DNA from 3 places in the Pseudoalteromonas sp. 10-33 genome. Region 3 is predicted to be linked to each of the others. Evidence: predicted binding sites of a transcription regulator. Region 3 holds the regulator's gene; each other region holds the start of a gene.
What was found. The regulator ArgR, encoded in region 3, controls arginine synthesis, uptake and breakdown. The targets are predictions, from matches to a motif close to ANTGAATANNTATTCANT.
Positions count from the first base shown of each region.

Region 1: the regulator ArgR is predicted to act here: its motif matches at 2,006-2,023, upstream of ATS76_RS16820 (arginase family protein).
Region 2: the regulator ArgR is predicted to act here: its motif matches at 1,596-1,613, upstream of ATS76_RS10355 (OadG family protein).

Region 1 covers NZ_LOFI01000027.1:69,309-79,992, forward strand. The annotation lists gene ATS76_RS16815 (transporter substrate-binding domain-containing protein) at 48-749, opposite strand; gene ATS76_RS16820 (arginase family protein) at 862-1,971, opposite strand; gene udp (uridine phosphorylase) at 2,416-3,171, shown strand; gene cdd (cytidine deaminase) at 3,233-4,159, opposite strand; gene ppc (phosphoenolpyruvate carboxylase) at 4,593-7,238, opposite strand; gene ATS76_RS16840 (thiol-disulfide oxidoreductase DCC family protein) at 7,359-7,757, shown strand; gene ATS76_RS16845 (SDR family NAD(P)-dependent oxidoreductase) at 7,754-8,482, shown strand; gene ATS76_RS16850 (flavin reductase family protein) at 8,492-9,100, shown strand; gene ATS76_RS16855 (M24 family metallopeptidase) at 9,257-10,477, shown strand; gene ATS76_RS16860 (DsbA family oxidoreductase) at 10,587-10,684, shown strand, end outside.
Region 2 covers NZ_LOFI01000015.1:8,412-19,095, forward strand. The annotation lists gene csrA (carbon storage regulator CsrA) at 1-66, shown strand, start outside; gene ATS76_RS10345 (YcxB family protein) at 118-585, opposite strand; gene ATS76_RS10350 (hypothetical protein) at 718-909, opposite strand; gene ATS76_RS19035 (DUF1328 family protein) at 961-1,134, opposite strand; gene ATS76_RS10355 (OadG family protein) at 1,658-1,903, shown strand; gene oadA (sodium-extruding oxaloacetate decarboxylase subunit alpha) at 1,915-3,696, shown strand; gene ATS76_RS10365 (sodium ion-translocating decarboxylase subunit beta) at 3,709-4,839, shown strand; gene ATS76_RS10370 (aldo/keto reductase) at 4,979-5,950, shown strand; gene ATS76_RS19295 (hypothetical protein) at 5,963-6,139, shown strand; gene ATS76_RS10375 (peptidoglycan DD-metalloendopeptidase family protein) at 6,292-7,605, opposite strand; gene tyrS (tyrosine--tRNA ligase) at 7,929-9,128, shown strand; gene ATS76_RS10385 (cobalamin biosynthesis protein CobD/CbiB) at 9,218-10,162, opposite strand; gene mtnN (5'-methylthioadenosine/S-adenosylhomocysteine nucleosidase) at 10,163-10,684, opposite strand, start outside.
Region 3 covers NZ_LOFI01000024.1:179,087-189,770, reverse strand. The annotation lists gene ATS76_RS13260 (Fe(3+) ABC transporter substrate-binding protein) at 154-1,158, shown strand; gene ATS76_RS13255 (ABC transporter permease) at 1,158-2,789, shown strand; gene ATS76_RS13250 (ABC transporter ATP-binding protein) at 2,790-3,839, shown strand; gene ATS76_RS13245 (Dyp-type peroxidase) at 3,887-4,786, shown strand; gene argR (transcriptional regulator ArgR) at 4,783-5,250, opposite strand; gene mdh (malate dehydrogenase) at 5,475-6,407, shown strand; gene ispB (octaprenyl diphosphate synthase) at 6,489-7,460, opposite strand; gene rplU (50S ribosomal protein L21) at 7,882-8,193, shown strand; gene rpmA (50S ribosomal protein L27) at 8,210-8,467, shown strand; gene cgtA (Obg family GTPase CgtA) at 8,609-9,760, shown strand; gene folA (type 3 dihydrofolate reductase) at 9,832-10,323, shown strand; gene ATS76_RS13205 (DUF3718 domain-containing protein) at 10,403-10,684, shown strand, end outside.

The sequences.
Region 1 (10,684 bases), on a different contig from region 3:
TTATGTTTAAGTTTTTATTATTCAGTTAGTTAAATAAAATTTAGGCACTAATTAAGGGAGGAGGTTTGTCTAAATGCAAGCTGTAACTGTGCAACTAACGACTCATCCATATTTATGTTACACGCAAAATATAACGGAGATTGAGCCGTATTTAAATCAAGCACTGGCTCGAGTAAATTTAATTTTGGTGATGTTTTGAGACGGTAATTAAATTGTTTTTTACTTAGGACAACAAAATCAAGAATGTCACGGCGTGCACTAATTAACTTATCTATTTTATCTAGGTTATCAATTAGTAACAGGTGTCGGCTTTCGTTAAAACCGCGCTCAAGTAAATAATGATGGCTAAAGTTATCTCTTAATACTGCTATTTTATAACGTTTGGCATCATGTAAGGTCTTTAATTTTATACCACGAGATTTTAGTCCAAAAATCGCTGACTCAAACTCTTCAAGTTCAGCTATCCACACAAATTTATTTTCTCTTGGTGGCAAACGAACAATTGAAAAAATGCAGGTGTTTTTATCTCTAAGGGCTGCATTATAAGACACACTCCAATTGTTAGCCGACATAGTGTAATTAATGCCAGCAGCATTAAGGGCGTTTTTTACCTTTTCTACAGAGCGCCCTGCCAACTGGTTGTTTGTATCGAGATATTGAAAGTCAGGGAAAACTTCCGTCACTATATTAATTTCGTTAGCATGAGCAACAGGGTATAAAAAACAAAGTAAAAAAACGAATCCCTTCATTCAATAAACCTCAACTAAATTAGTGTAATTATTCAATAAATATAGTTGAGGCTGAGTAGACTGCTAGTTTTGAGTAGTCAATTAGATACAATTAAGCCTATAGTATTAATTTTTATTTGTTCATCGCATTAATCAAAAAGGCTGAAATTTTTGCGCCTTCTTTTAACGTTGTTTCAGAACTCGCTTGCCCAACTAAAGAACTGTCGGTAAATGGTGCTATTTCCATCATGTCAGCGCCTGTAATAGGAAACTCACCTGCAATGGCCGATAAAATATCTAATGCATGTTGAGGTGTTAACCCGTTATCCTCAGGAGTACCGGTTGCAGAAGCAAATTCAGCATCGAGGGCATCTATATCAAAACTAACATACACTTCGTCAACATTATCAGCTTTTAATTGTGCGATAGTATCTGCGGCAATAGCGGCTGCACCGCGTTCAATAATTTCATGCGCCCAATGTTGTTTAACCCCAAATGTGTTTTCCCAATGTGATTTTGGTTTTCCACTTGAGCGTATGCCAAATTGAATTAAGTGATGTGGTGCAGGTAAAAACTCTAAAATATGTGTACACCAAGACCCAAAACATAAATCTATGCCTAGGCGCTCCACAAGTAAATCGGTGTGCGCATCAAAGTGGATAATAGCCGTGCGCTTCCCTTGCTCGCGCTTAGCTTTTAAATAGGCTTTGGTTAATGGGTAACTAATAGAGTGATCGCCACCAATACCAAAAATACCTTTATCTTTAAACGTCGCGTAAAAGCTGTCGCACACATCTTCGGTGATTGATAGCGGACTGACGTAGTAATCGTTATTTTCGTTTCCGTATAGCGCTTTTTGGCAATTAGAGATAGTTGCGTCGTTTAGATACTTGTCGTGCAATAAATGAGGAATAACACGTACATCGCCTAAGTCAAACGAATGACATTCGGGATGCTGATCAATTAATGCTGAACGAACAAATAAAGGACCCCAATTAGCACCACGTAGGATACCACCACCACAATCAGAACTAATTCCAAGCATTACCGCTTTATGAGGAGAGTGTGGCAACTCATTTAACGATTCACGCCATAACATCTCTACATTTTCGGTTTGACCGTACAGTTTATTTCGAAGTGCCGCTTTTCGCTCTTTTGCAGTATTAACAGTAAAAACACCATCGCCAGGAGCACATAAGCAGTGCTCTACTTTACTATTAAATGCTTGAATTTCTTGACTCATAATAAATCCTTATGAATTGTTCTGTGCGTATTTTAGTGATTATTTATGCAAAATGATTAAACAGACCTAAACTTTAAAAAATTAAAAATTGGAATTTTTTAACGTATGTATCATTAAAATTATTTCTAAAAAAAACTTAAAATAAAAATATAAGTAGTTGATAGTTAATTGGTTTTAATTAGTACAGGCAATTATAATTCATGGTTAACCACTTGATTGAGTGATACTTATAATGTCTACGCACACAAGTCAACTGCACAAGTAAACCATTAATTTAAGAGTGTGCTTGAATATTCATAGTTGGTGCATAAAATACGCTACAGCCCTGTTTTACTGGCCTAGACACGCGCTCAATTTTATAAATACGGACATACGTCCTGTACTTAAGGTAGGTTTCTAGCAAAGATGCTAGATTGAAAAAAATTATTTTAAAAAGGCTTAGATATGGAAAAGGTATTTCACTTAGGACTATGTATTGACGATCTACAAGGTGCAAAACTTGCAATAGTACCCGGTGACCCAGATCGCGCTGCACGCATTTCAAAATTCCTAGACAACCCAACCTGTCTTGCTCAAACACGTGAGTTTCATGTTTATCTTGGTCAATTAAATGGCCATTCAGTTGTTATATGCTCTACAGGTATTGGCGGCCCATCTACATCGATTGCAGTAGAGGAACTTGCTCAACTAGGCGTGCGTCAATTTTTACGTATTGGTACTACGGGTGCTATTCAGCCTCACATTAATGAAGGTGAAATATTAATTAGCCAAGCGTCTGTGCGCTTGGACGGTGCAAGCCAACATTTTGCACCGCTTAGCTACCCGGCTGTGTCTGACTTTTATGCAACACAGGCCATGGTTGAAGCATGTAAAAATTTAAACATTGATTTTCACATTGGTATTACTGCATCTAGCGACACTTTTTACCCAGGCCAAGAACGCTACGATACACATTCTGGTTATGTGCCAAAAGCATTTCAAGGTAGCTGTGAAGAATGGCAAAAACTAGGGGTAATGAACTACGAAATGGAGTCGGCCACATTATTCACTATGTGTGCAGCTCTTGGCTTGCAAGCTGCCTGTGTTGCCGGTGTATTAGTTAACCGTACTCGTCAAGAAATCCCTAACGTTGACCACGGTGAAATAGAAAGGAAATCAGTGGCTGTTGTGTTAGAAGCCGCTAAAGTGTTACTTGGTTAGTATTTATTTATAAGTAAATTGATATGTAAAAGCACAGCTTATTAACTGTGCTTTTTTGACTCTATTTAAGCGCAGCGCTAATTACTTGTAGCTCTGGCAAATCAGTAAATCCCGATAATACCGCTTTCGATACGCCCGCTTGATTTTCGTGCCCTTTCGTTTCTAACAGTGTGATGCCTTTCACTGTCTCCTTATCAAAACTAAGGCCAGCTAAAAAGAACTGACTCAACGCGCTTTGTAGAGGCGATAAGCTTGGACTATAGGCTGCGTTTTCTGCATAACTGCCGTAAAAATCTCCATTATTAAATGTACTTACTTTTACCGCACTAAAATTTTGGCTGTACGGTACATACGCATTTAACGCAAAGCCAGCAAAAGTCTCTTCAATCTGTTCATCATCAAAAACCGCACACTGAGGTTTTGGATTAAACAAGCTAAATTCGTTACCTAAATCGGTTGGTCCAAACGAATGAGGTAATAGCTCTGCTAATTTAAAATGTTGACTTGGAAGTAAAATATCAAATTCTTTCGCGTCGGCTAATTCGTTCATAAATTGGCGACAGTAACCACACGGAGCATCGCTTATAGCAATTTTAAGGATTTTTTTAGCGCCATTTAACCAAGCGTTATTAATGGCAGACTGTTCTGCATGAACAACTAAACTCAACGCTTGGTGAGCAAACTCTACATTAGCGCCAAAATAAAAACTGATTTGTTGCTGCTCATCCATGGCTTTGACAATTGCACCCACATGAAAATGTGATACTGGAGCCACCGAAAACTCAGACGCTAAAGGTACTAAACCTTGTAACAATGAATCGACTGAAACATTAAACTCTTTGCAAAGCTGTTCAATGTTGTTTGCGTTTAATATGCCGCGTTGCGACTTTAATTGGCTACGTAAAGACGCTGTTTGCGCTACGTTTAAAGAAATGTGTGTATTAATAAGTGCTGTGTCTTGTTGCACAGTAAAAGTTGATGAAGCCATAAGGTTTTTTAATTATTCAATGGCTAAGTAGTTTAAAAGGTTAAGACCCAAATTGCTAGGGCCTGTTGACCTTTCAGGATTAAAATTTGTTCTAACTAGGGACGATTTGATCGTGGCGCGAGGTTTGTAACCTAGTGGGCTAAGTAAAGACCGAGCAAAGCTTCCGCGTCCTGCTCACGCCCCTTACCTACATCCATGTAGGCAACAAAGAGTTAATCGTCCCTAGGACGAACCTTCTGGCAGCGCGTGTTTGGTATTCATGCTGCGTTATCGCCTATTTATGGGGAATAACCACACTACATAGGCTCTGCCTTGCCTAAGTACCAAACACACTGCTGCAAATTTAACCTCGAAAGATAAACAGGCCCTCGGTTATTAAACACAAAAAAAGGGAACACAGCGTGTTCCCTTGCTAAATAATAAACGTTAATGATTAACCAGTATTACGCATACCTGCAGCAATACCTGTCATAGTGATCATTAATGCATTATCGATGTCACCTTCGTTATGCTCCTCGTTAGAACGAGCACGGCGAAGCAACTCAACCTGCAATACATTGAGCGGATCGGTGTACGGATTTCGTAAACTAATCGACTCTTTGATCCAAGGCTGACCGGCAAGTAAGCTTTTTTGTGGACTTAATGACTGCACAAGCTCAATGGCTTCTTCAAGCTCTTTTCGCAAAGTTACACCCAATGGCTTGTACATGTCTTCCACCAGCGCATTATCATAATGCTCACTCAACCAGCTATCGGCTTTACTGAATACCATTTCGAGCATTTCTAAACGGGCTCTAAAAAATGGCCAATTGAGGCTCATTTCGTTTAGTGTTTCTAAGCCATATTGATCTAGTGCCTTTTTTAAGCCTGTTAACGCACCTAACCAAGCAGGCAACATTAACCGGTTTTGACTCCATGCAAAAATCCACGGAATAGCACGTAAACTTTCAACGCCCCCGTTGGGGTTGCGTTTTGCAGGGCGAGAACCAAGAGGAAGTTTAGAGAGCTCCAACTCTGGCGTTGCCATTCTAAAGTAAGGAACAAAATTCTCATCATGGCGAACAACATTGCGATAATGCTCACACGACTGCTCACTAATAAGCTTCATGACTTCGCGCCATTGTGGCTTAGGCTCTGGCGGTGGTAATAAGTTACTTTGCAGTACAGCGCCTGCATATATATTTAAGCTTTGTAGTGCAACATCTGGCAAACCAAATTTAAAGCGTATCATTTCGCCTTGCTCTGTTACCCGTAAGCCACCTTTAAGTGAGCCTGGCGGTTGCGAATGCAATGCTTGCGCAGCCGGTGCACCACCGCGACCAACGGTTCCTCCTCGGCCGTGAAACAACACAAGCTCAATGCCACGCTCATCGGCAAGTTGCACTAGTTTGTCCATGGCTTCGTATTGAGCCCATCCGGCAGCCATCATACCGGCATCTTTTGCCGAATCGGAATAACCGATCATTACATTTTGCGTATTTTGAATATGGCCGCGGTACCACACATTATCGAGTAATGTGGTGATCACGTCGCTACCGTTATTTAAATCGTCTAATGTTTCAAATAATGGGGCAACCGGCAACTCAAAACTACAGCCACTTTCTTTAAGAAGAAGCTGAACAGCTAAAATATCGGATGCAGTGCGTGCCATTGAAATAATATACAAACCAAATGTTTTTTCATCTTGCTGTGCGATTACATCGAAGGTGTCGAGCACTTCTTGTACATCAGGGCTTGGTTGCCAATGCTTGGGAATAAGCGGACGACGCGAATTAAGCTCTGCTAATAAAAAGGCTTGCTTATCTTGCTCTTGCCACTGGTTGTAATCCCCTAGCCCTAAATAACGCGTAAGTTCAGAAAAAACGTCGCTGTGGCGCGATGAGTCTTGGCGCACATCTAATTTTGCCAAACGCAGGCCAAAGCTGTTTAAACGATGCATTAAATCAAGCAGTAACCCGTCAGCAACGACTTTCATGTTACATTTTAATAAAGAACGATAACACACCTCAATTGGGTGTTTGAGTTGGTTAATATCAGTCACAAGGTCTTGTGCATCAGTGCGTTTGTGTTTAATTTTTGCACCTAAATGTGCCACTGTTTCAGACACTTCGCCTTTAAGCTTTTTGAGCACTGTGCGGTAGGGTTCAAAGTCTTGGCCAGCTAACTCAATAAGCTCTTCGCTAGCATCAGACATAGATAACTCAGCGCATAACGTATCAATATCTCGGCCATATAAATCGAGCGCCATCCAACGACCATGGTCAAGTACTTGTGAAGTAACCTGCGCAGTAACAAATGGATTACCGTCGCGATCTCCCCCCATCCAAGATGTGAATTCAATAGGGCTGTAATCAATGGGCAGCTCTAAACTAAGCTGCTCTTTTGCGTGTTCCGAAAACTCACGTAAAAACCGAGGTACTGCATGCCACAGGCTATTTTCTATAACTGCATAGCCCCATTTAGCTTCATCTACAGGCGTTGGGCGCGAGCGGCGAATATCGTCGGTATGCCACGCTTGGCTTATTAGCTGGGCAATTCTATTTAAAATAGCTTCGCGCTCATGTTCCAAGTTATCTTTTCGTTCCAGCGATGCTAAACAGTCGCTCAACTCTACGTGCTTATTGATGATTGTACGACGAGTAACCTCAGTGGGGTGAGCAGTTAATACTAAATTAATGTGGAGTTTTGAGAGTGTGTCAGCAAGGTGGTTCGAATCTAGCTGACCTTCTTGTGCTTTAGCGGCTAACGTTTTTAATGTTTGAGTGAGAGGGTTTTGCTGGCCAAGACCAGCGTCATTAAAACGCGATACAGTATGAAACTGCTCTGCCACATTGGCTAAATTTAAAAAATGATTAAATGAACGGGCAACCGGTAAAAGCTCTTCATCACTTAGCGAATGTAATACTTCAATTAACGCCTTGCGATCGTCTTCATTACCACTGCGAGAGGATTTTGATAAAGCGCGAATTTCTTCTACTTTATCTAAAATTGCTTGGCCTTGGGCATCTTTTATAGTTTGACCTAATAATTGTCCAAGTAGGCCTACATTACCTCGCAGGGCGGCATATTGTTCACTCATTTCTCAGTCTCCTTTGTTTCATGGAAGACTATTAATATCATTAAGAGCACATATTTAATAGATCCATTTGCAATGTCATGTCGTAAAAAAGTATAGATAAAATAATCACAAAGCATCGATATGATCATTTTCTACGACGGCAACTGCCCCCTTTGTAGCACCGAAATGCAGCAGCTAAAGCAAGCCGACAAGCACAATCTCATCACGCTTGAAGACTTAAATGCAAACGACTTTAACCATCGTTATGCTCATGTGAATAAAACTCAAGCACTTACTTACTTGCAAGCGCAATTAGACACTGGTGAGATGATTTATGGGCTAGATGTAACGTACCAGTCTTGGAAAACAGTTGGTAAACACAGGTGGCTGAAACTACTTCGCCTACCCGTTATTCGAATTTTTGCAGATTGGGGGTATGTTTTTTTTGCAAAGCATAGGCACTCTATTAGCCAGTTTTTAATGCCTAACACCCAATGCAATAACGGCCAGTGCGCCATAAAGTCAAAAGGTAAAAAATGAAAACTATCATCCTTTTTGGTGCTAGTAGCGCGATAGCTAAAGCCTACGTAAAGCACCTTCAAAACCAAGCAACTAAATTTAACATTGTATGTGTAAGCTCAAGCAACACAGTTTCACAAAATAGTGACAACATTAGTTATTATAATACTGACTACTCTGCGGATAGCTTATCTGGATTGACTCAGCATTTAAAAGATGAACAAGCAGACATACACCAAGTAATTATGTTTAACGGTAAGTTACATAACACCGAACACATGCCAGAAAAAAAGCTTGAGGACATCAACGCTGATTATTTTAACTTGTTGCTAAACGCTAATACCCTCACCCCATTGCTTTGTTTGCAAAGCGTTTTACCTTTAATTAATCATAAAACGCATTGTACAATAACAGCCCTCAGTGCACGTGTGGGAAGTATCAACGATAACAAAATGGGGGGCTGGTACACTTACCGTGCATCTAAATCAGCCCTAAATATGCTATTTAAAACTGCCGCAGTAGAGCTCGCTCGTCGTGCAAAGAACACCAAACTTGTGCTGTTCCATCCCGGTACAACCGATACCGAGCTGTCTAAGCCATTTCAAAAAAATGTACCCGAAGGCAAGTTGTTTACACCCGAATTTGTAGCACACCAACTTTTTGACTTAACAAATAACAACCCTCATTTAGAATTAAATGGCGAGCCGGCCTACTTAGATTGGCAAGGCTCAACTATACCGTGGTAAGGATTTAAAATGCATTTTACTAAAGCGCGCATCGACGCACTTGAAAAACGTACTCGTACACATTTAATAAACTCGTTATCTGGGTTTAAAAGTGCAAACTTAATAGGCACACAAGACCTACTAGGCAACACTAATTTATCGATTGTCAGTTCGGTTATTCATTTAGGGGCTCATCCTCCTCTGGTTGGCATGATAATGCGACCACACAGTGTACCGCGCCACACGTTTGAAAATATATTACAAACAGGTGTTTACACTATTAATCAGGTTAATAAAGCCATTTATAAACAAGCTCATCAAACCTCAGCACGCTACGATAAAGACGAATCTGAATTTGACGCAACGGGGCTTACTCCTGAGTATTTAAATGAGTTTTTAGCCCCTTTTGTTGAAGAAAGCCGATTAAAATACTCTGTTAAATTTGTTGAAAGCAAACATCTTGAAATAAATGGTACTGAACTGGTGATCGGTGAAATTGTAGACGTGTATTTAGATGAAACCGCTTTGCAAAGCGATGGCTTTCTTGATTTACAAGCCATTGATACTGTAGCTGTGACGGGCCTTGACAGCTACCACACAGCCAATAAATTAACGCGCCTTCCCTACGCAAAAAAATAACATCAAGGGGTGTATTTCACCCCTTTTTATTTTAACAACCACCCAACCTAACTCATTCCAAGCAATCTTTAAATACTTAACCATGCTACTAGTCGCATAACATTGAATTTAGAATAGGCATTGCTCACAATGGCTAAAATTCCAAGGAGAAGCCTAATGAGCACAATCGGTATTGGCACACAAACCCCAGAACAAGCATTAGCCAGCTTAAATAATATGACCCAATCGTTAACGCCTATTCAGGCTGACGAACACCTTGAACGTATAGCAAAAGCACAAGCTTATATGGCGGCTAACAACATCGATGCCATATACTTAAATGCAGGCACTAACCTGACCTACTTTACAGGCATGAAGTGGTACGCCAGTGAGCGAATGGTTGGCGCAATTTTACCTGCGATTGGTGAAGTACAATACATAGCCCCGTATTTTGAAATTGGTACCCTTAATGGCTTTAAAGTGGTTGAAGGACCAATACACGGCTGGCAAGAGCACGAAAATCCTTATGCGCTATTTGTTAGCGTATTGAAGCAACTCAATATTAGTAACGACGCCACCATCGGCATTGATGAAAGTGCGCAGTTTTTTATATTCGATGGTATTAACAAAGCACAAAAAAGCTTAAATATAATTAATGCGCAAAGCGTTTCTGCACATTGCAGAATGCATAAATCGGTAAACGAATTAGCGCTTATGCAATGTGCAATGGACATGACCTTAGCTGTGCACCAAGCAACCGCCAGTATGCTTTACGAAGGTATTACCACCACAGAAGTAGAAGCTTTTATTAAAAAAGCGCATCAAAAGGTAGGTGCACCAGGTAACTATTTTTGCATTGTATTGTTTGGTGTTGCTACGTCATTTCCACATGGTGTTAAAGATGCGCAAGTACTTAAAAAAGGCGATATGGTATTAATAGATACCGGCTGCAAAGTACACGACTACCTTTCAGACATAACCCGCACGTATGTATTTGGTGAGCCCACTATGCGCCAGCGCATGTTTTGGGATCATGAAAAAGCAGCGCAACTCGCCGCATTTAACGCCGCTAACATTGGTACTACTTGCGAAGATGTTGACGCAGGGGCCCGTAACTATTTAGCGGCTCAAGGATTGGGGCCACAGTATCAAACACCCGGCTGCCCGCATCGTACGGGCCATGGAATTGGCTTAGATATTCACGAATGGCCTTATTTAGTAGGTGGAAACAAAACTCCACTTGCATCGGGCATGTGTTTTAGTAACGAGCCAATGCTAGTTATACCCGATGAGTTTGGGGTGCGTTTAGAGGATCACTTTTATATGACCGACAGTGGCCCACATTGGTTTACACAACCAAGTTATAGTATCGACGACCCGTTTGGGCTTAATGCTTAAACCCTTTATAAAGAGCAGCAATTAGCTGCTCTTTTTAGTTTAAGGATTGATAATGCATACTTCATCCCAATATCCCTGTCATACCAAAGCAATCCGCAAAAGGATGAATATGAAAAACTTTAAAATTGATATCGTGTCAGACGTAATGTGCCCATGGTGCGTGGTAGGTTATAAAAACCTAGAGACAGCGCTTGGCCAACTCAAAGG
Region 2 (10,684 bases), on a different contig from region 3:
CATCGTGAAGAAATTTACATGCGTATACAAGCTGAAAAGTCTAACCCTAATCCGGGCAATGCTTAATCAACACGTATACCTAGCTAAATAAATTATTTAGCTAAGTCAAAAAGCCACTCATTGAGTGGCTTTTTTGTTTATAAAATCGAGCATTTCATCTGTGAGTATTTGCTTTGAAATATATTGCAGGCTGTTTTTATTTTTAATTAACACGCCCCGTGGCGTTTCAATTACCTCAGCGATGTCTTGCCAAGCTAGTTGGTAGCTTTTGTAATGGTTTGCCGATTTAATGCCTTCATCATCAAAGGTGAGTGTAACCTCAGAACCTGATGCTCGGCTAAACATTTGTCTGGTCACCCACCATGGCCTGCGGTAATAAAAAGCAACGCATTCAAGCACAGCAACCATGATCAAAAATGTTCCTAAATAATGATCAGCTAAACCGTAAATGCTAAATAAACCAAGCGAGACTAACAGTACCAGTAAAAAGTACTTAGGTTGTGCGCGTTTGCTGTAAGGAAGTGACTCGTCAAAGCATTCGTAAAAGTAGGGTTTATCAAGTGTGTAGGTGGTTGAAAATGACATAGTGCCTTGCTTTAAAAATCGTTTTATATATTTTAGCAAGTTCGCTTATAAATGAGCAGCTTTATAATGCGTGCATTTATTTTAGGCATAAAAAAACGGCTTAAGAGCCGTTTTTTAATAATATACTAACTATTAACAGTTAGTTTCTTCAGCGTTTACGCCTTCTTTCACTTCTTCGCACGTATCTTCAACAGAATTTTGTACATCTGTTACTACTTCATCAATACGTTCTCCGGCTTCTTCTGCGTTGTTATCTTGACAACCCATGATGAAAAAACTTGCGAAAAGACCAATTAGTGCTGCTTTTAAAGTTGTAGAGTTCATAATGTAATTCCTTGTAAATAAATAAAATTGTAGTGTTAGTTGAGTATATGCCTACCTGGGTGATTTACCACGTAGCGCACCCGAAACTAACGAAATAACTAAAAGTACTATAAAAATAAAGAATATAATTTTTGCTATACCAGCTGCGGCACCTGCGATGCCACCAAAACCCAACACTGCAGCGATTAAAGCAATAACTAAAAATGTGATTGTCCAGCGTAACATTGTTTTCTCCTTGGTTATCAAATTTGTACACAATAGTTAATGCCAGTACTGTGCCATAATATATTTTTGTTTTATATCAGTATCTTGTATGTTTTTGTTTGTTTTTTGACTTTGTTAAATTGGTAACTTTTACGTTGGGTTGTGTAACTTATTCACACACAAGTATAGGTTGAAATTAAAGGGTGCTTAGAAAAGCCTCTCTTGGTAAGACCAATTAACAAGTTTGTTTTTTTCTACACATTATGAGTGATTTTAGGTTCAGTAAAGTACGGGGAATTCGGCTTTGTTAAAAATTCAGCTATAGCTTAAAAATATAGTGAGTATTTTTTGTGTGTATTATGGGGTGTTGATGGGTAAGGGTTTTTACTGTGGTTAATAAATTTGGTTATATGTTATTTTTATTTTAATTGGTTTTACCAATTTACAATGGCTAGACAAAGATATTTGTTTTGTTATTATCTAGTGAATAAATATTTAACTAAATCGACTTTTTATTTTCGATATGGGTTTCAAGGGGAGAAAAATGGATATAGGTGCTGTACTTACAACCGCTGGTAGCTTAATGCTAACAGGTATGGTTGGAGTGTTTGTCTTTCTTTCGATATTAATTGGCGCAGTTACAATAATGTCTAACTTAGTGGCGCGTTTTAGCCCTGCCGAAGTTGCGACTCCAGTTAAGTCACCATCGTTTAAATCTCAAGGTGTGCCAAATGAGCACATCGCTGCTATTAGTGCTGCCATTGCTCAGTACAAATCAAATAACAAATAAGGGGCACACACATGGCTAAATTAAAATTAACAGAATTGGTTCTTCGTGATGCGCATCAGTCATTACTTGCCACGCGTATGCGCTTAGATGACATGCTACCGATTGCAAGTAAATTAGATGATGCAGGTTACTGGTCAATTGAATCGTGGGGCGGTGCGACCTTTGATTCTTGTATTCGTTATTTAGGTGAAGATCCGTGGGAGCGTATTCGTGCGCTTAAAAAAGCGATGCCAAATACTAAGCAGCAAATGCTATTACGCGGTCAAAACTTATTAGGTTACCGCCATTATGCTGACGATGTTGTTGAAAAGTTTGTTGAGCGCGCACACAAAAACGGTGTTGATGTTTTTCGTATTTTTGATGCAATGAATGATGTACGTAACCTAGAAACAGCCATTAAAGCGGCTGTTAAGGTAGGTGCTCATGCTCAAGGTACTATTTCGTATACGGTAAGCCCTGTTCATACACTTGATATGTGGTTAACGCTAGCCAAGCAATTAGAAGAGCTGGGTTGTCATTCAATTTGTATTAAAGATATGGCGGGTTTGTTAAAGCCATATGACGCAGAAGAGCTCATAAAAGCGCTGAAAGAAACAGTGTCGATTCCAATTGCTATGCAATGCCATGCTACAACAGGTTTAAGTACTGCTACGTACCAAAAAGCGATTGATGCAGGTATTGATATGCTTGATACCGCTATCTCGTCTATGAGTATGACTTACGGTCACTCAGCAACAGAAACCATTGTAGCAATTGTTGAAGGTACAGCGCGAGATACTGAGCTTGATTTAAACCAACTTGAAGAAATTGCAGCTTACTTTAGAGATGTTCGTAAAAAATACGCAGCGTTTGAAGGGAGTTTAAAAGGCGTAGATGGACGTATTTTACTCGCTCAAGTACCAGGTGGCATGTTAACTAACATGGAAAACCAACTTAAAGAGCAAGGTGCCGCTGATAAGCTTAACGAAGTACTACTTGAAATACCGCGTGTACGCGAAGACTTAGGTTTCATTCCTCTTGTTACGCCAACATCACAAATTGTGGGTACTCAAGCTGTACTTAATGTGCTGACAGGTGAGCGTTATAAAACTATCACTAAAGAAACCGCAGGCGTATTAAAAGGCGAATATGGTTTAACACCAGCTCCAATGAATAAAGAGCTACAAGAGCGCGTACTCAATGGCAGCGACGTTATTACGTGTCGCCCTGCTGATAACATTGCTCCTGAGCTGGAAACACTTGAAGCTGAGCTATTAAAAGAAGCACAAGAGCAAGGTTTATCGCTTGCTGAGGATAAAATAGACGACGTACTTACTTATGCGTTATTCCCACAGGTTGGTTTAAAATTCATCAAAAACCGTAATAATCCTGATGCATTTGAACCGGTACCAAGCGAAGACGATAACACAAGTAAATCGCCAGCTAAGACATCAGCAAATAGTAACAGTGTTAAGGCTGAGCAATACAGCGTTAAGGTAGACGGTAAAGTTTACGACGTTGTCGTAGCGCAAGGCGGTGAACTTAAAGAAGTCACATTAAAAGATTCAGAACATTTACCTCAGTCTGCTTCAGTGGCTTCAGGTGAAACGCTAAATGCACCTTTAGCTGGTAATATTTTTAAAGTTAAAGTGAAAGCGGGTCAGGTTGTAAACGAAGGTGATGTTGTTGTGATTATGGAAGCCATGAAAATGGAAACTGAAGTACGTGCAATGCATACTGGTACAATTGCTGAAGTGCTTGTGTCTGAGGGTGACTCAGTGACCACTGGTGACGCAATTATTGCGTTGGCTTAAGGAGTCGTATAAATGGAAGGTCTTTTAAACCTTTGGCATGCAACAGGTCTTGCTAACTTTACGTTTCCTGGCTTGATAATGATTGCTGTAGGCTGTTTGTTATTGTTTTTAGCGATATCTAAAAACTTTGAGCCTCTGCTTTTATTACCAATTGGCTTTGGCGCGATATTAACTAATATCCCGGTTGCTGGTATGTCTGACCCTGGCGGGCTTTTGTACTCAGTTTATTATGTGGGTATAGATACCGGGATTTTTCCGCTATTGATATTTATGGGTGTTGGTGCATTAACTGACTTTAGTGCGCTAATAGCAAACCCACGTATGTTATTGCTGGGGGCTGCGGCTCAATTTGGTATTTTTGCGACCTTGTTTGGTGCAATTTTACTTAACTTCATACCTGGTTTTGAGTTTTCGCTTCAAGATGCATCAGCTATTGCTATTATTGGCGGGGCTGATGGCCCAACGGCAATATTTTTAGCCTCAAAACTAGCGCCTGATTTATTAGGGGCAATTGCAGTAGCGGCTTACTCTTACATGGCACTAGTACCAATAATTCAGCCTCCTATTATGCGTGCACTTACAACGCCTGAAGAGCGCCAAATAAAAATGCCTGAGCTACGTAAAGTATCTAAAAAGGAAAAAATTATTTTTCCACTTATGGTACTCACTGCAACCGCGATGTTTTTACCAGCAGCAATTCCGCTAGTAGGTATGTTCTGTTTAGGTAATTTAATGCGTGAGTCGGGTGTAGTTGACCGTTTAAGTAACAGTGCACAAAACGAAATTATCAACATAACGACCATATTTTTAGGGTTAGCGGTTGGCTCTAAGCTTGCAGCAGATGATTTCTTAACGCTAGAAACCATTGGTATTTTAGTGCTGGGCGCCCTTGCTTTTGGTATTGGTACAGCGTCAGGTGTATTTATGGCTAAAGGCTTAAATAAAATATCTAAAACACCTATTAACCCGTTAATTGGTGCCGCTGGTGTATCGGCCGTTCCTATGGCTGCTCGCGTAGTAAATAAAGTGGGACTTGAAAATAACCCACATAACTTTTTACTTATGCACGCAATGGGCCCTAATGTGGCGGGCGTATTAGGCAGTGCCGTTGCCGCAGGTATTTTGTTGGCACTTGTTGGCTAAATTGATTTTAGATTTCAACCAACCATTGAGCGCAGTTTACTGCGCTTTTTTTTGCCCGGAATTTCTGTTCGTTAATGGTTTCTTGTTTTAAGTTTTTTGTTTAAAGTGGTGGCTCTTCGCAATTTTAAGGATAGTCATTATGCTTCACACTCCATTGGCTCACTATTTACCTAATGTTAGTAAACTTGTATTTGGATGTATGGGGTTGGGAGGCGGTTGGAATAAAGACCCAATTACCAGCGCACATCTTAAACAAACCCACGAATGCATTGATAACGCGATTGAAGGCGGCATTAATTTTTTTGATCATGCAGATATATACACTTTTGGTAAAGCAGAGCAGGTATTTGGTCAGGCACTGAGTGAGCGACCAGAGCTTAGAGATCACATGTATATTCAGTCAAAATGCGGGATAAAATTTGCTGACGATCAGGGCCCTAAGCGCTATGACTTTTCAGCAAATTGGATTGAGCAGTCGGTAGAAAACTCACTTAAGCGATTAAATACGCAATACCTTGATGTACTAATGCTACATCGTCCAGACCCTTTAATGGAAGTTGATGAAGTTGCACGTGTATTTAGCTGTTTAAAAGAAAGTGGCAAAGTAAAACATTTTGCCGTATCAAACATGCAGCAACACCAAATCAACTTTTTACAGCATGCCCTTGATATGCCGATTGTTGCTAATCAAATAGAGGCCAGTTTGCAAAAACATCAATTTATAGACGAAGGTCTGTATGTTGGCAACAGCGACGGTAAAGACATTAACTTTACGCCTGGTAATATTGAGTACTGCCGCAGCTTTGATATTCAAATACAGAGTTGGGGTAGCTTGTGCCAAGGTTTATATACCGGTGGCGATTTATCAAAAGCGTCGCAAGCAGATATCAACACAAGTATTTTAGTAAATAAACTTGCTGCAATTTATGGTACCTCTGCTGAGGCAATTGTACTTGCGTGGCTGCTGCGCCATCCTGCATCGATTCAACCCATTATTGGCACGACTAACGCTAAGCGTATAAACGCATCGTGTGAGGCTATTAATGTTCATTTAAGCCGAGAGCATTGGTATGCCTTATACGAAAGCGCAAAAGGCTGCGAAGTGCCATAAAGAGGGTTTTTAATGAACGTAATTATTATTTTAGTGTGTTTATTTATAGCATTGGTAATACTGATCCCATTACTTGAAAAATACCAAAGCAAAATGGGGCTTGAGGGGGCGGCAAAATACAGTAAATATATTTGGCCATTAGTGATGGGTTCTTTAGTTATTCAACTTATTTATGTATTAATGAATTAGGTGTGTAAAGCTATTAATATAAAATTAAGATGCAAAGCCTTTAATGTAGAACGGCTCTATGTGAGCTAACCAACTTATTTTTAAAATAAAAACACTAAAAAAGCCCTTGCAGGCTAAACCTGCAAGGGCTTTTTAATAAATTAATAACGCGATTACTTAAGTGCCAGTTGTAACTCGCGATTACGCTCTAATTGAGCAATAAAGTTTTCGGCAATAGGTTTAAATTTAGCAAGCTCAGAGCGGGGGAGTGGCTCAGACTTTGGTAATTTAACCGTTTTAGGATTACGGTGAACACCGTTAACCAAAAACTCATAATGTAAATGCGCGCCAGTCACTCGACCTGTAGCACCTACAGTACCAATTTTGTCACCTTGTTTTACTTTTTGACCTGTTCTAACAAGCTTTTTGTTAAGGTGTAAATACTTGGTGACATACTGTGTACCGTGGCTAATAAATACGTAGTTACCATTGTACTTACTGTAACCTGCCTTAACCACTTTACCATTACCCGATGCAACAACGGGTGTGCCAGTACGTGCAGCGTAATCAATACCGCGGTGCGCTTTTACTTGCCCTGTAACTGGGTGTAAGCGACGCGGGTTAAAACTCGAGCTTATATATTTAAAATTAACGGGGGCACGTAAAAATGCTTTTTTCATACTACGGCCTTCGGGGGTATAAAAATTGCCGTCGGTGTGTCGAATTGCTGTAAAGCGTTGCCCTTGGTTAATGAACTCAGCTGCTATAATTTTACCGGTACCAATAAATTCGCCTTCAACATAGTGAGATTCATAAATTAAACCAAATTGATCGTTTTTACGAATGTCGTTAGCAAAGTCCACATCCCAACCAAAAATATCAGCAAAGTTCATGATTTGGCGCTCGCTTAAACCCGCTGCAATTGCAGAAGTCCAAAAGCTGCTAGAAATTTCACCGCCAGCTGTTTTGGTCAGCGTTTCTATTTCTTTGCTATCTATAGATGTATTGTAGTTACCTTCGTCATCTAGAGTCACATACAACGTATCTGTTTTAGAAATAACGTAACGCAATTGCGCAAGTGTGCCATCTTTACCGGTTGCAAAGCTCAGAACTTCGCCTGGGTGAATTTTAGTTAGCTTACGAGTTTCCGCGTTAGTGTTAATTAGCTTATGTAGCGTTTGCGCTGAAAAGCCTGCGCGTTTAAATATAATTGCTAAGTTGTCGCCCGTTTTTACTTGGTGGTCGACTAAATCGTATTCTGGAAGTTTTTCGGCTGCTTGCTCTGAATTTAACTCGGTTAATTTTTCGTTGTCATCAACTTTAACTTGAAGCTCGTAGCGCTTGCCAATCTCTAATGCATTTGCATTGTTGTCTTTAGACGCGGTTGCTTTCTCAGATGGAAGAAACGTCAAGGCGGCAATAGCAGAAACCAAACATAAGATAAGCAATTTGTGTTTTTTGGGGAGGGTATTAACCACGTGAACCATAACGTGCCTTTTTCTGCTGTCAAGATAATAAATACATAATATTGCAGGATATACCTAATATTGTGCGAATACCAGTGCTTTGTAGATTTTAAATCGCGCTGAATTACGCTAAAATCGGGCTTTATATGCCTTTTTAGCGCTTAATTTATCTCAGACTGTGCGCATTTTATTTAGTTGCATTAATCACTTAAAAAGTTGTTTTAATTAGGTAGAAATTTGTTATGTTAGTTGCACATATAAGTTTGATTTAGCCCTTGTTAAACTAAGGTTATACAAAACAACTAGTAGCCCTCTTTGTTGGCAGAATTTTGGAGTAATAGACTGTGGATTTACAAACCGCTCTTGCAGAGATAAAACGCGGTGCAGAAGAAATATTAATTGAAGACGAGTTAGTTGAAAAACTAAAGTCGGGCAAAAAGTTAAAAATCAAAGCGGGTTTCGATCCAACAGCGCCAGATTTACACTTAGGGCATACAGTACTAATTAATAAAATGAAAACTTTCCAAGACTTAGGTCACGAAGTTATTTTTTTAATTGGTGATTTTACGGGCATGATAGGTGATCCAACCGGTAAAAACGTGACACGTAAACCGCTTACCCGTGAAGATGTTCTTGCCAATGCTGAAACGTATAAAGAGCAGGTTTTCAAAATTCTTGATCCTGCAAAAACAACTGTTGCTTTTAATTCAACGTGGATGGAAAAGTTAGGCGCAGCAGGCATGATTAAACTAGCTGCTAACCAAACGGTTGCGCGTATGCTTGAGCGTGATGACTTTAAAAAGCGATACAATGGCGGACAGCCAATTGCAATACACGAATTTTTATACCCGCTAGTACAAGGTTGGGATTCGGTTGCTTTAGAGTCTGATGTAGAGCTTGGTGGTACTGATCAGCGCTTTAATCTACTTATGGGGCGTGAGCTTCAAAAAGTTGAAGGTCAAAAGCCACAAACTGTTTTAATGATGCCATTACTTGAAGGTACTGACGGCGTTCAAAAAATGTCTAAATCTTTAGGTAACTACATTGGTATTACTGATGCACCTAATGACATGTTTGGTAAAGTGATGTCGATTAGTGATGTATTAATGTGGCGTTACTACGATTTACTAAGTGGCCTTTCAATTGAGCAAATAGCAGCGCAAAAAGAACGAGTTGAGCAGGGTACTAACCCGCGTGATATCAAAATTGAACTTGCTAAAGAGCTTATTGCACGTTTTCATAGTGAAGAAGACGCACAAGCTGCGCACAACGATTTTATTCAACGTTTTCAGAAAAAAGCGCTGCCAGATGAAATTCCTGAGCTGACAATAACCATTGCAGAAGATACTATTTTAATAGCTAACTTATTAAAAGAAGCAAATTTAGTTGCCAGTACATCAGAAGCGATGCGCATGATTAAACAAGGCGCAGTTAAACTTAACGGTGAAGAAAAAATTACTGATACCAAACTAGAAATAGCAAAAGGTACAACCGATATTTACCAAGTAGGTAAACGTAAGTTTGCAAACATTACCGTAGCTTAAAAGCACGGGTAATAAAAAATAGCTTAGGCTTAATGCCAGTCAGTTAATAGCTGGCTGGCTTTTTTGTGCTCAATTTTACTAAGTAAAGCTCAAATGCTTTTTAGAATTTCAATACACACAATAACGAGTACCCAAAAGGCGCGCGCCTGATTAAGCCGATTTAAAACCGCTGGTACATCGTCAGCGTTCGGTAACCTATCAGTACCAACCCGCATTTTGTTATGCCGCTTATTAAAGTACATAGCGGGTCCACCTAGTTGCACGCCAAGTGATGCAGAGCATGCACTGAGTAACCAGCCTGTATTTGTTTGATAGAAGTGTTGGCCATAGTGTTTTATGTAGTGAACACTTTGCTTTGTGGCCTTACTCGCAGCAATTGTGAGTGTAAGTAAACGCACCGGGATATACTCAATAACAAATAAAACAAGCTTTAATGGTCTTAAAAATTCGCTGTTTGGTGAAACATCATGGCGCCATGCTTGCTGCATCAAGGTAAGTAGTCGGTAACCAAGAGCTGCAATGGGGCCTAAAAGTAAAAAAATAAATATAACTACAAAGTAATAACGGGCAGTGCGAAGTATTAAGCTCTCTATAAGTGCTTTAATAATGCCGGCTGTAGAAAGCTTGCTTACTTCACGTGCGAGTATCGGTTTTAATAGTTCGCGCGCGGCTGACTTTTGGTTTTGCTTGGTCAACTTTGCAATACGACGCGCTTTTTTGTTGAGGCTTTGGCTTTCAAGGCAAAGGTATAAAATAAGGCCTGCCAGTAACTCGGGGTAAAATGCAAATTCAAGCAGTAAAGTAATAATTATTAAAATAACACTGAGCACCAGCACGCTGGCAAGGACGGCTGCTAAATAGTGGTAGCTGTTTGTATTTTGTTTACTATAAATACGTTTGCCCATGGCGCGAAACACGGCCACTAAAACGGTATTAGGGTGGTACCAACTAACGAGTGGTAAAAAGCGCTCAGCAAGGAGCGCTATTATGAATACAATAAAGTCCAAATGGTTTTGAACAATATTGCTAAGCATTTACAGTGTTACAGCCGTTATCTTTTCAAGCAGAGCAACAACCATTTTAGATGAGTTAATTGATGCTGTTTCTAGGTACTCTTCAAATGATTGTGGCGATTCTTTACCTGCAATATCAGACATTGAACGAATAACAACAAAAGGTGTTTCAAGCGTATGACAGGTTTGCGCAATAGATGCACCTTCCATTTCTACTGCAAGCATTGAAGGGAAGTCGCTGCGCGCTTTATCAATACGAACAGGGTCACACATAAAAGTATCGCCAGTACAAATAAGGCCAACCAAGGTTTTAACTTCGCTAATTTGTGCAATAGTTTGTTGTGCTGCTTCAACCAATTTAGGGTGCGCAACAAAACCTGCAGGCATTTGTGGTACTTGGCCAATTTCGTAGCCAAAAGCGGTTACGTCTACATCGTGGTGACGAACTTCTGACGATATGACGACATCGCCAACACTTAATGATGGATCAAAACCGCCAGCAGAGCCGGTGTTAATAACGCAATCAGGTTTAAAGTTATCAAT
Region 3 (10,684 bases):
GCGTTTTACTTATAAGCTGGCACACCCGTGAGATATCTCTTACAAGGCATTTCTGTTTTGGACGTTTTTTTAGTATTTATGGCTATTTAGGGTGTGCACTTTTTAACTGTTCACGGTAGAATTATTGATAATAATTACTATTTAGGTGGAATAATGAAGAAAACACTCGCTATCGCTTTAGGGTTTATCGCATCGGCGCCAGCCTTTGCAAATGATGTTGTTAATATTTACTCTTTTCGCCAACCTTTTTTAATACAACCTATTTTAGACGATTTTACAAAGCAAACCGGTATTAAAACAAATGTTGTGTTTGCTAAAAAAGGATTAATTGAGCGTGTAAAACGTGAAGGTAAACATAGTAAAGCCGATTTAGTTTTAACGTCTAATTTTAGTGCACTTATTCAATTGGAAGATTTAAATTTAACTCAAACAATTAATAGCACTCACGTTGATAGTAACGTACCTTCTGCCTTTCGTGATGGTGATGGACAATGGGTCGCGTTAACAAAACGCGTGCGAAATGTATATTCATCAAAAGATCGTTTGGGCGCATTACCAAAGCTCACTTACGAAGAACTGGCTGATCCAAAATATAAAGGGCAAATTTGCACTCGTTCAGGTAAACATCCGTATAACTTAGGGTTGGTTGCTTCAATGATTGCGCATCACGGTGAAGCGCAAACTAAAACATGGCTTGAAGGCGTAAAGGCTAATTTAGCACGTAAACCACAAGGCAATGACCGTGCTCAAGTTAAAGCCGTTAAAGAGGGGCTATGTAATCTTGCGTTAGGCAATAGTTACTATTTAGGTAAAATGTTGCAAGACGAAGAACAAAAAACATGGGCAGAGGCAGTGCACATTAATTTCCCTAATCAAATTAATCGCGGCTCGCATATCAATGTGTCGGGAGCTGTTATTACTAAATATGCTAAAAACCCTGAAAATGCCTTGAAACTCATAGAGTATATGACCGACAATAAAGCGCAAAACATGTATGCATCACTTAATATGGAATACCCAGTTAAGCCTGGTGTGCAATTATCTAGTTTGGTTGCATCTTGGGGCAGCTTTAAAGAAGATAGCTTGTCACTTGATGAGATCAGTAAATATCGTCCGTTAGCGCTTAAGTTAATTGATGAGGTGAAGTTCGATCTTTAATGACTTATAAATTTAAGCTGTCTAAATGGCAGCTATTCGCGTGGTCGACAGGCTTGGTTTTGTCGGCCCCGTTGTTTTTCCTCTTATTTGAATCGCTACAAGGCAACTCCGAGGTTTTTACTCACCTTTGGGATACGGTGCTTTGGGATTACATTGCTAATACTGTACTACTTATTTTAGGGGTGTGTGTACTCAGTAGTGTTATCGCTTTGCCACTTGGTTGGCTAACCGCTTACTGCAACTTCCCAGGTAAAAAACACTTTGAATGGGCGCTCATGCTGCCTCTTGCCATGCCTACTTACATTATTGCCTACGTGTATACCGATTTACTAGATTATGCTGGGCCCGTGCAAATTACTCTGAGGGAGTGGTTTGGCTGGCAGTCACCCAATGATTACTGGTTTTTTGATATTCGCACATTGCCTGGTGCAATAGTCATGATTGCTTTGGTACTTTACCCCTATTTATTTTTAATTTTTAAAACAGCTTTGAGAGAGCAGTCTTTTAAATTGGTACAGGCAAGTCAATTAATGGGGCTTTCTCCTACCAAAAGTTTTTTTAAAGTGAGCCTTGTATTGTCTCGCGGCTCTATTGTTGCGGCCCTTGCGCTGATCAGTATGGAAACAATGGCTGATTTTGCAACCGTTAGTTATTTCGCTGTTAGCACGCTAACAACGGCGGTTTACGACACATGGTTTGGGTATTACTCATTGACTGCCGCTGCAAAAATATCAGGTGTTATGTTGTTATTGCTATTTTTAGCGCTTATGGCAGAGCGCTTTAGTCGTCGTAATCAAGCCGTATTTGAGCGTCAATCGGGTGTAAATAGCGAGGCACTTTATATTTTAAAGGGTAAGTCGGCTTGGTTAGCGACTGCATTTTGTAGTGTGGTTTTGCTTGTGTCTTTTGTGATCCCCATTGCGGTATTACTTAATTACGCGATTACCTATTTTGAAAAAGCGTGGAATGCTGAGTTTTTCAATTATGCATGGCAAAGTCTAAAAGTGGCAGGTGTTGTGAGTCTAATAACAATTGCATTGGGTGTATTTGTTGTTTTTTATCAACGCATAGCATCACACTCGTACCCACTTATTCCTGGGCGACTAGCGAGTACAGGTTATGCGCTACCTGGTACTGTGCTTGCCATTGCTGTGTTATTACCTCTTACCGTGTTAGAAAATGGCATTAATGCAGCATTAGAGTCATACAATTTAGACATAGGTCTGCTGCTAACAGGCAGTGTGCTTACTATAGTGATTGCTTATGTCGTTCGGTTTTATGCGATTGCTCACGGTGCAATAGAGTCGAGTTTTGTGCGTATTAGTCCATCGCTTGATATGGCAAGCCAGTCTATGGGTAAAAGCCAAGGCCAAACCTTGCGCTTAGTCCATCTACCTTTATTAAGGCGAGGCTTACTGACCGCTGCGTTATTAGTGTTTATTGAATGCATGAAAGAGCTGCCCGCAGCTTTACTCCTAAGGCCATTTAATTTTGAAAGCCTAGCAACGCATGTTTTCCAGTATGTAAGTGATGAGCAGTTAGAGCTGGCTTCTATATCTGCTTTGTTTATTGTTATTGTTGGATTTATCCCTTTGTATTTTATTAATCGTTCTATGGAGCAACACAGTTAAATGAGTAGTTTAATTTTGCAAGGTGTAAGCTATCACTATAACGGTACAAAGGTGATCGAAGACTTAGATTTAACGGTGGGTAAAGACGAGATTGTGTGTTTACTAGGTGCGAGTGGCTGCGGCAAAACCACCACACTAAAAGCCATTGCAGGTTTAGTTGAGGCCAAGCAAGGAAGTGTATTTATTGATGGTAAACTTGTCAGTGATGAATCAACATTTACAGCACCAGAGTACCGAAATATAGGTATGATGTTTCAAGATTACGCGTTGTTTCCTCATTTGAGCGTAGCAGATAACATTGCGTTTGGGTTAGGTAAAATGAGCCAATCCGAAAAGCAACAACGTGTAGATGAAATGCTTCAGTTAGTGCATTTGTCGGGTTGTGCCGATAGGTTTCCTCACCAGCTTTCCGGAGGGCAGCAGCAACGTGTTGCGATTGCACGTGCATTGGCCTACAAACCTAGTTTGTTATTACTCGACGAGCCCTTTTCTAATATAGATACTCAAGTTAGGTTTGAGTTAATTGCTGATATTCGCCGCATTATTAAGGCGCAACAAGTATCAGCGGTATTTGTTACCCATTCCAAAGAAGAGGCGTTTGCTTTTTCAGACACGCTTGCCATTATGCATCGTGGAAAAGTTGCCCAACAAGGCACGCCAGAGCAGCTTTTTGCTGCTCCTAGGTCAAAGGTGGTTGCAGAGTTTCTTGGTCAAGGCATATACTTACCCGCACAAGCATTAACGGCAACTGAATATAAAACACCTTTTGGTACTGTTGAGTCTGATACGCCAGCAAGCCACCATTCATGTAGTGGTGAGTTATATGTGCGGCCTCATCAAATAGAACTGGTGAAAGAGTGTCAAAGTGACAAACTCAGTAAACGGGCTACAATATTAAGTCGTCGCTTTATTGGTTCTGCTCATATTTATAAAGTTGTCATAGCCGAGCAAACGCTTGAAGTTGCAGCGCAATATGGCCAATCATTTGAAATCAATGAGCAGGTTATAATAAAAATAAACCCCCACACAGTGAACTTTTTTGAATCGTAATCAAATGTTATTTACTGTGTTTATATCTGTAAAACTGAGGAATAACAATGGCGCAAGCGCAATCTGGGATTTGTGCTGAAGCAAACCTACATGGTTTGCATTTATTTTTTAATGTGTTTGATGGTCAAGACGAATCATTGCGCGCTAAACTAAAGCAAGTAAGCGCTATTGAAGAGGAGTTTAACGATCAGTTTTCAGAGTCAATGTTGTCATGTGTTGTTGCCATTGGTGCCCAATATTGGCCTCATATCCTTCCTGAATATATTCCTAGTGAGCTGCAAAGCTTTCCCAATATAAATCATTCAGATCACCAAATGAGTGTCCAACCGTGTGACTTGTTTGTGCAGGTGCGTTCCGATAGAGAAGATGTAAATCACTTATTTGCACTGCAAGTTTTAAAGCTTTTTGCACCTGATGTAGAGCTGGTGGAGCAAATTCGTAACTTTCGCTTTTTAGATGGCCGAGACTTTAACGGCTTTATTTATGGTGGCGATATGCCACATGGTAGAAAAAAAAGAGCAACCGCGTTAATTAATAAACCAGGGTGTTTTGAAGATCAGGGAAGTTATATTCATGTTCAACGCTACAAACACGACTTAACTGTTTGGCAGCATTTATCGCTCAGTGAACAAGAACTAATAATGGGCCGTACACGCCTAGATAACACGTTAATAACCCCTGCGTTAAATACGAGCCATGCCACGCGCAGTGAATTAAAAGATGAAGAAGGGCAACCCCTTTTGTTGAATCAAAGTATGCCTTATGGTGATGTTTATGAACAAGGGATGTTATGCATAAGCTGCGCAAGCACTGGGACTGCATTTGAGGCTGTATTGAATAGCCGTTTAGGTGAGGGGGAGTGTTACGACCACTGGCTTGATTTTACTCAAGCCGATATGGGGTCAGCTTTTTTTGCCCCCTCAGTTGGGTTTTTAAAGCAAATTTAAACCGTATCAAACAAAATACGTACACGTTCAAGTGTTACGTCTATTTCAGAAATTTTTGCTGGAGCAATAAATATAGTATCGTCTCCGGCAATAGTACCGAGTACACCATCGGCCTTTCCTAACGAGTCAAGTAAGCGGGCAATAAGCTGCGCAGCACCTGGGCTTGTGCGAATAATGATCATCATTTCATTATGCATAATATCAATGACTAACTGGCGTAATGGGCTTTTAGCTGTAGGCACTCCCATTTCAGCGGGGAGGCAGTAAACCATTTCTTGCTTAGCATTACGGGTACGCACAGCGCCAAACTTACTTAACATGCGTGACACTTTACTCTGGCTTATATTATCAAAGCCTTGCTCTTTAAGCGCATCAACTATTTCGCCCTGAGAGCCAAAGTTTTCTTCTTTTAAAAGAGACTTAAACGCTTTTACCAATGCTTCTTGTTTATCTTGAGGTTGCATAGTCTTTGTTCATTATTTTTATTTATGCTGTAAATACTACACAAAAATGAATAATTATGCAGCAGTTGTTTAGTCAACTTGACAGTTTGATGCGATAAACCACCAAAGTTTACAACTATGGTCGAAAATATCGCAAAATAGGCCCGATAAATTTGTTTTTAGGCGCTAATTTCATTATCTTAAGGGCCACAAGTATTTCCTACCTCAAATGACGGAGAATTCCAATGAAAGTTGCTGTATTAGGTGCTGCAGGCGGTATCGGTCAAGCATTGTCTTTACTATTAAAAACAGGCTTACCAGCTGGTTCTGAATTATCACTTTACGATGTTGCACCAGTTGTACCAGGTGTTGCTGTTGACCTATCACACATCCCAACTGATGTTAAAGTAGCAGGTTTTGGTGCAGACGATTTAAACACAGCGCTTGACGGTGCTGATATTGTTTTAATCCCAGCGGGTATGCCACGTAAACCAGGTATGGATCGTGCAGATTTATTTAACGTAAATGCCGGTATCATCAAAACACTAGCTGAAGGCATTGTAGCTAGTTGCCCTAAAGCACTTGTGGGTATCATTACTAACCCAGTAAACGGCACCGTACCTATTGTTGCTGAAGTGTTTAAAAAAGCAGGCACATACGATGCAAGCCGTGTATTTGGTATTACTACGCTTGACGTCATTCGTTCAGAAGCATTTGTTGCTGAACTTAAAGGTGTAGACGTTGCTACAGTTAAAGTACCCGTAATTGGTGGTCACTCTGGCACAACTATCCTTCCTCTTCTTTCTCAAGTTGAAGGTGTTACTTTCACTGAAGACGAAGTTGCTGCGCTTACTCCACGTATCCAAAATGCAGGTACTGAAGTAGTAAATGCTAAAGCCGGTGGTGGTTCAGCTACATTATCAATGGGTGCTGCTGCAGCACGTTTTTGTATGTCTTTAGTTAAAGGCCTACAAGGTGAAGAAGTTGTAGACTATGCATATGTTGCTGTTGAAGATGGTGATGCAGAGTATTTTGCACACCCAGTACGCTTAGGTAAAAACGGCGTTGAAGAAATTCTTTCTTACGGCGAACTTAGCGCTTTTGAAGAAAAAGCGAAAAACGACATGCTTGAGACTCTGAAAAAAGACATCAAAGAAGGTGTTGATTTCATGGCGTAATAGCCAAATTGAGCATTAAAAAAGCCTGCATTTGCAGGCTTTTTTGTTGATCTAAATTTATTTACATCGAGCCACTAAATATTAATGGTCACGGTCCACCGCTATGCGGGCTAAGCTGACTAATGCGTGTTTGTAATCAGATTCAGGTAAAAAGTTTAGGCAAGCAATTGCTTTATCAGCTTCTAATTCGGCTTTTTTCATTGTGAACTCTAAAGCATTGGTATGCTTTAACGCATCTAATATAGCCTCTAAATTGTCCATTCCGTTACTGTGCTCAATGGCGTCTCGGATAAGCTGTTTTTGCTCACTGTTACCATGTTGCATCGCATATATGAGTGGTAGGGTAGGTTTTCCCTCGGCTAAATCATCACCAATATTTTTACCTAGCTGGTCTGCATCGGCATTATAATCCAGCACATCGTCAACAAGTTGAAATGCCGTGCCTAGGTGCATGCCATACAAGTTTAACGCATTGAGAGTGGCTTCATCATTGTCGGTAATAATGGCTGCAAGCCCAGTTGCAGCTTCAAACAACTTAGCTGTTTTAGAGTAAATAACTTGCATGTAGCTGGCTTCGGTTGTGTCCGGATCGTTGCAATTCATAAGCTGCAGCACTTCACCTTCAGCAATAATATTGGTTGCATCAGCAAGTATTTGCATAATTTGCATTTTGCCCAAACCGACCATTAACTGAAATGAGCGCGTGTAAATAAAGTCGCCAACTAATACGCTTGCAGCATTACCAAATTCAGCGTTAGCTGTAGGCGTGCCTCGGCGCAAATTTGACTCGTCAACAACGTCGTCGTGTAATAAGGTCGCGGTGTGAATAAACTCAACAATGGTCGCAAGCGTAATGTGATCTTTACCAGTATATCCTAGCGCTTTGGCTGCTAGAATAGCTAACATAGGGCGAACGCGTTTGCCGCCGCTGCTAACTATGTATAAACCAAGTTGGTTTACTAACGCCACATCTGAGCGCATTTGCGCATGTATAAGTTGATTGACGTCATTCATATCGCTTTCTATTAACGCCTGGATAGCTTTTATATCCATTGATCTCCGAGCCAATTTTTATGTGTGAACGGCGCAGATTGTACAACAAAAAACGCACTAGCTCGATATTTTGTGACGATTGATTTAAAAAAACCACTTAAAGTGCTTAATAAGTGCTTAATTTAATAATAAGTCTGTTTAATTATTGGGCAGTGGAAGTGGTTTTTGAGTTTGAAGAATGTACTGCATAGGTTGCATTTTGCTCAGTAGGATTATTTTTGCAAAGAGTTAAAAAGCGCTTGGCAAAAGGCTTAATTAATATAAAATAAAGAAAATATTGAATTGCTCTCAAAGCAGCTACTTTTTATTCATTTTAATTACAAAATAGGCTTGCTAGTTATTTCGCGTTAGCGTAAACTTCGCGCCCTATCGAAGAATATTTTAGTTGCACCGATTTGAGGGTGCACAGACGGAGTTAATTATGTACGCGGTTTTCCAAAGTGGTGGTAAACAGCATCGTGTGACTGAAGGTCAAACGATTCGTCTTGAAAAATTAGACGTTGAAACTGGTGCGGCAGTTGAATTTGATTCAGTGCTTTTAGTTGCTGATGGTGAGAAGATCGAGATCGGTGTACCGTTCGTAAACGGTGGTAAGATAACAGCTGAGGTTGTTTCACATGGTCGCGGTGAGAAGATTAAGGTTGTTAAATTTAGACGCCGTAAGCATTCTCGTAAGCAAATGGGCCACCGTCAATGGTTCACAGAAGTTAAAATCACTGGCATTAGCGCTTAATTAGAGGTACTTAGAAATGGCACATAAAAAAGCAGCTGGTAGTACTCGTAACGGTCGCGATTCAGAAAGCAAACGCCTAGGTGTTAAGCGTTTTGGTGGCGAATCAGTTCTAGCGGGTAGCATCATTGTTCGTCAGCGTGGAACACGTTTCCACCCTGGTACAAACGTAGGTATCGGTAAAGACCACACTATCTTCGCAAAAGCAGATGGTAAAGTTCAGTTTGAACAAAAAGGTCCTTTAAACCGTAAATACGTAACTATCGTAACTGAGTAATCAGTAAGGTAGTTAAAAAACCCCGCCTTTGCGGGGTTTTTTGTTTTGAGAAAAAAATATATACCAAAGCCAAGCCTGCAATCGGCTTGGCTTCGGTATATAATGTATAAATTAGCAAGCCAATCCCTAAAGTGAGTAATCATGAAGTTTGTAGATGAAGTAGAAATTCGCGCAGAGGCCGGAGACGGCGGAAGCGGTATCGTGTCTTTCCGACGTGAAAAATATGTCCCAGATGGTGGGCCTGACGGCGGTGACGGTGGAGACGGTGGTAGTGTTTATCTACAGGCTGATGAAAACTTAAATACCCTGATTGATTATCAGTTTGAGCGCTTTCACAGAGCTGAGCGCGGTACAAACGGGCGCAGCCGAAACTGTACAGGTAAAAAAGCAGACGACTTATTTGTAATGGTGCCAGTGGGTACGCGTATTACCGATGTTGATACGCAAGAAGGGCTTGGGGATTTGACTCAACATGGTCAACGAATTTTGGTTGCAAAAGGTGGTTTCCACGGCTTGGGGAATGCACGTTTTAAATCAAGTACTAACCGAGCGCCTCGTCAAAAAACATTAGGTACCCCTGGTGAAGTACGTAACTTAAAACTAGAGCTACTACTATTAGCCGATGTGGGCTTATTAGGTTTACCAAATGCAGGTAAATCAACGTTTATCCGCAGTGTGTCAGCAGCAAGGCCAAAAGTAGCCGATTACCCATTTACAACACTTATTCCTAATTTAGGTGTGGTGCGCCCTGAAGCTAATAAGTCATTTGTAATAGCTGATATACCAGGGTTAATTGAAGGTGCATCTGATGGTGCTGGTTTAGGTATTCGTTTCTTAAAGCATTTAGAGCGCTGTCGTGTGTTATTGCACATTATTGACGTAATGCCTGTGGATGGATCAAATCCAGTCGATAATGCGTTTGCAATTATAAACGAACTGCATCAATACAGTCCTAAGCTTGCAGAAAAGCCGCGTTGGTTAGTATTTAATAAAATAGACTTATTGCCTGAAGATGAAGCACAAGCATTATGCGATGCGATTGCACAAGAGCTAGGTGAGTCTGAAAATATCTATAAAATTTCAGCTATTAACAAGCTGCATACTCAACCGCTTATACACGACATTATGACATTGCTTGATAGCATGCCTAAAGAGAAGTTTGAGCAAGTTGAAGATGAAGAAATAGAATTTAAGTGGGATACCTACCATCAAAAAGCCACCAAAGGCGACGATGATGACTGGGATGACTGGGATGAAGATGATTACGATGTAGAAGTAGTCTACGAACGTTAATTTTCATTAGATATAAAAAGGAGCAGTGGCTCCTTTTTTGTTTTTTAATAGTAAAGTATTAGGTATTTAATGTGATTATTTCAATGATTGCCGCCATGGCAAATAACCGTGTTATTGGTCTTGATAATAAAATGCCGTGGCATTTACCTGCAGATCTTCAACATTTTAAAGCCGTTACTACAGGCAAGCCTGTGATCATGGGTCGTAAAACTTTTGAGTCTATTGGCTGTCCTTTACCTGGTAGACGCAATGTTATTATAACGCGCAACAATGAATATAAGGCCGAGGGTATTGAAACGGTAACAAGTCCAGAGGCCGCGCTGAGCTTGGTTTGTGATGTTGAAGAAGTGATGGTTATTGGTGGTGGAAATGTTTATCAGCAGTTTTTAACACAAGCTGAGCGCTTATATTTAACCTTTATTGATCTCGATGTTGAAGGCGATACACAGTTCCCTGATTACCAAGCTATTGCAAATTGGGAAGTGAAAGAAGAGCAATCTAAACAGCCAGACGAAAAAAATAAATATAGTTATAAATTCGTAACTTTATATAAATACTGCTAACATTATTGCGTAAGGTTAACTAGGTTGGTACAATATTAACCAGTTAACGTAGGAATAAAGTACCAAACAAGGGTCAACAATGTTTAAATTATCAAAGTTAGTTGTTATTGCTGCTATCGCTGCAGTTTCACTTTCGTACACAGCTCCAGTAAAAGCTGATGATCAACTAGCACTATCTATTTGCGAGTATATCGCAGCAGATGATAAAAACCGTTTACGTAGCAAGCTAAAAAGCTCTCGTGTAAAAATTCGTAACATATATGATTCTATTCAATGTAACGGTAATAACTTATTGCGTCATGCCGTTGCCAGCAATGCTGTAGATGCAGGTGAGTATATTGTTAAAAACTTATCTAAAAGT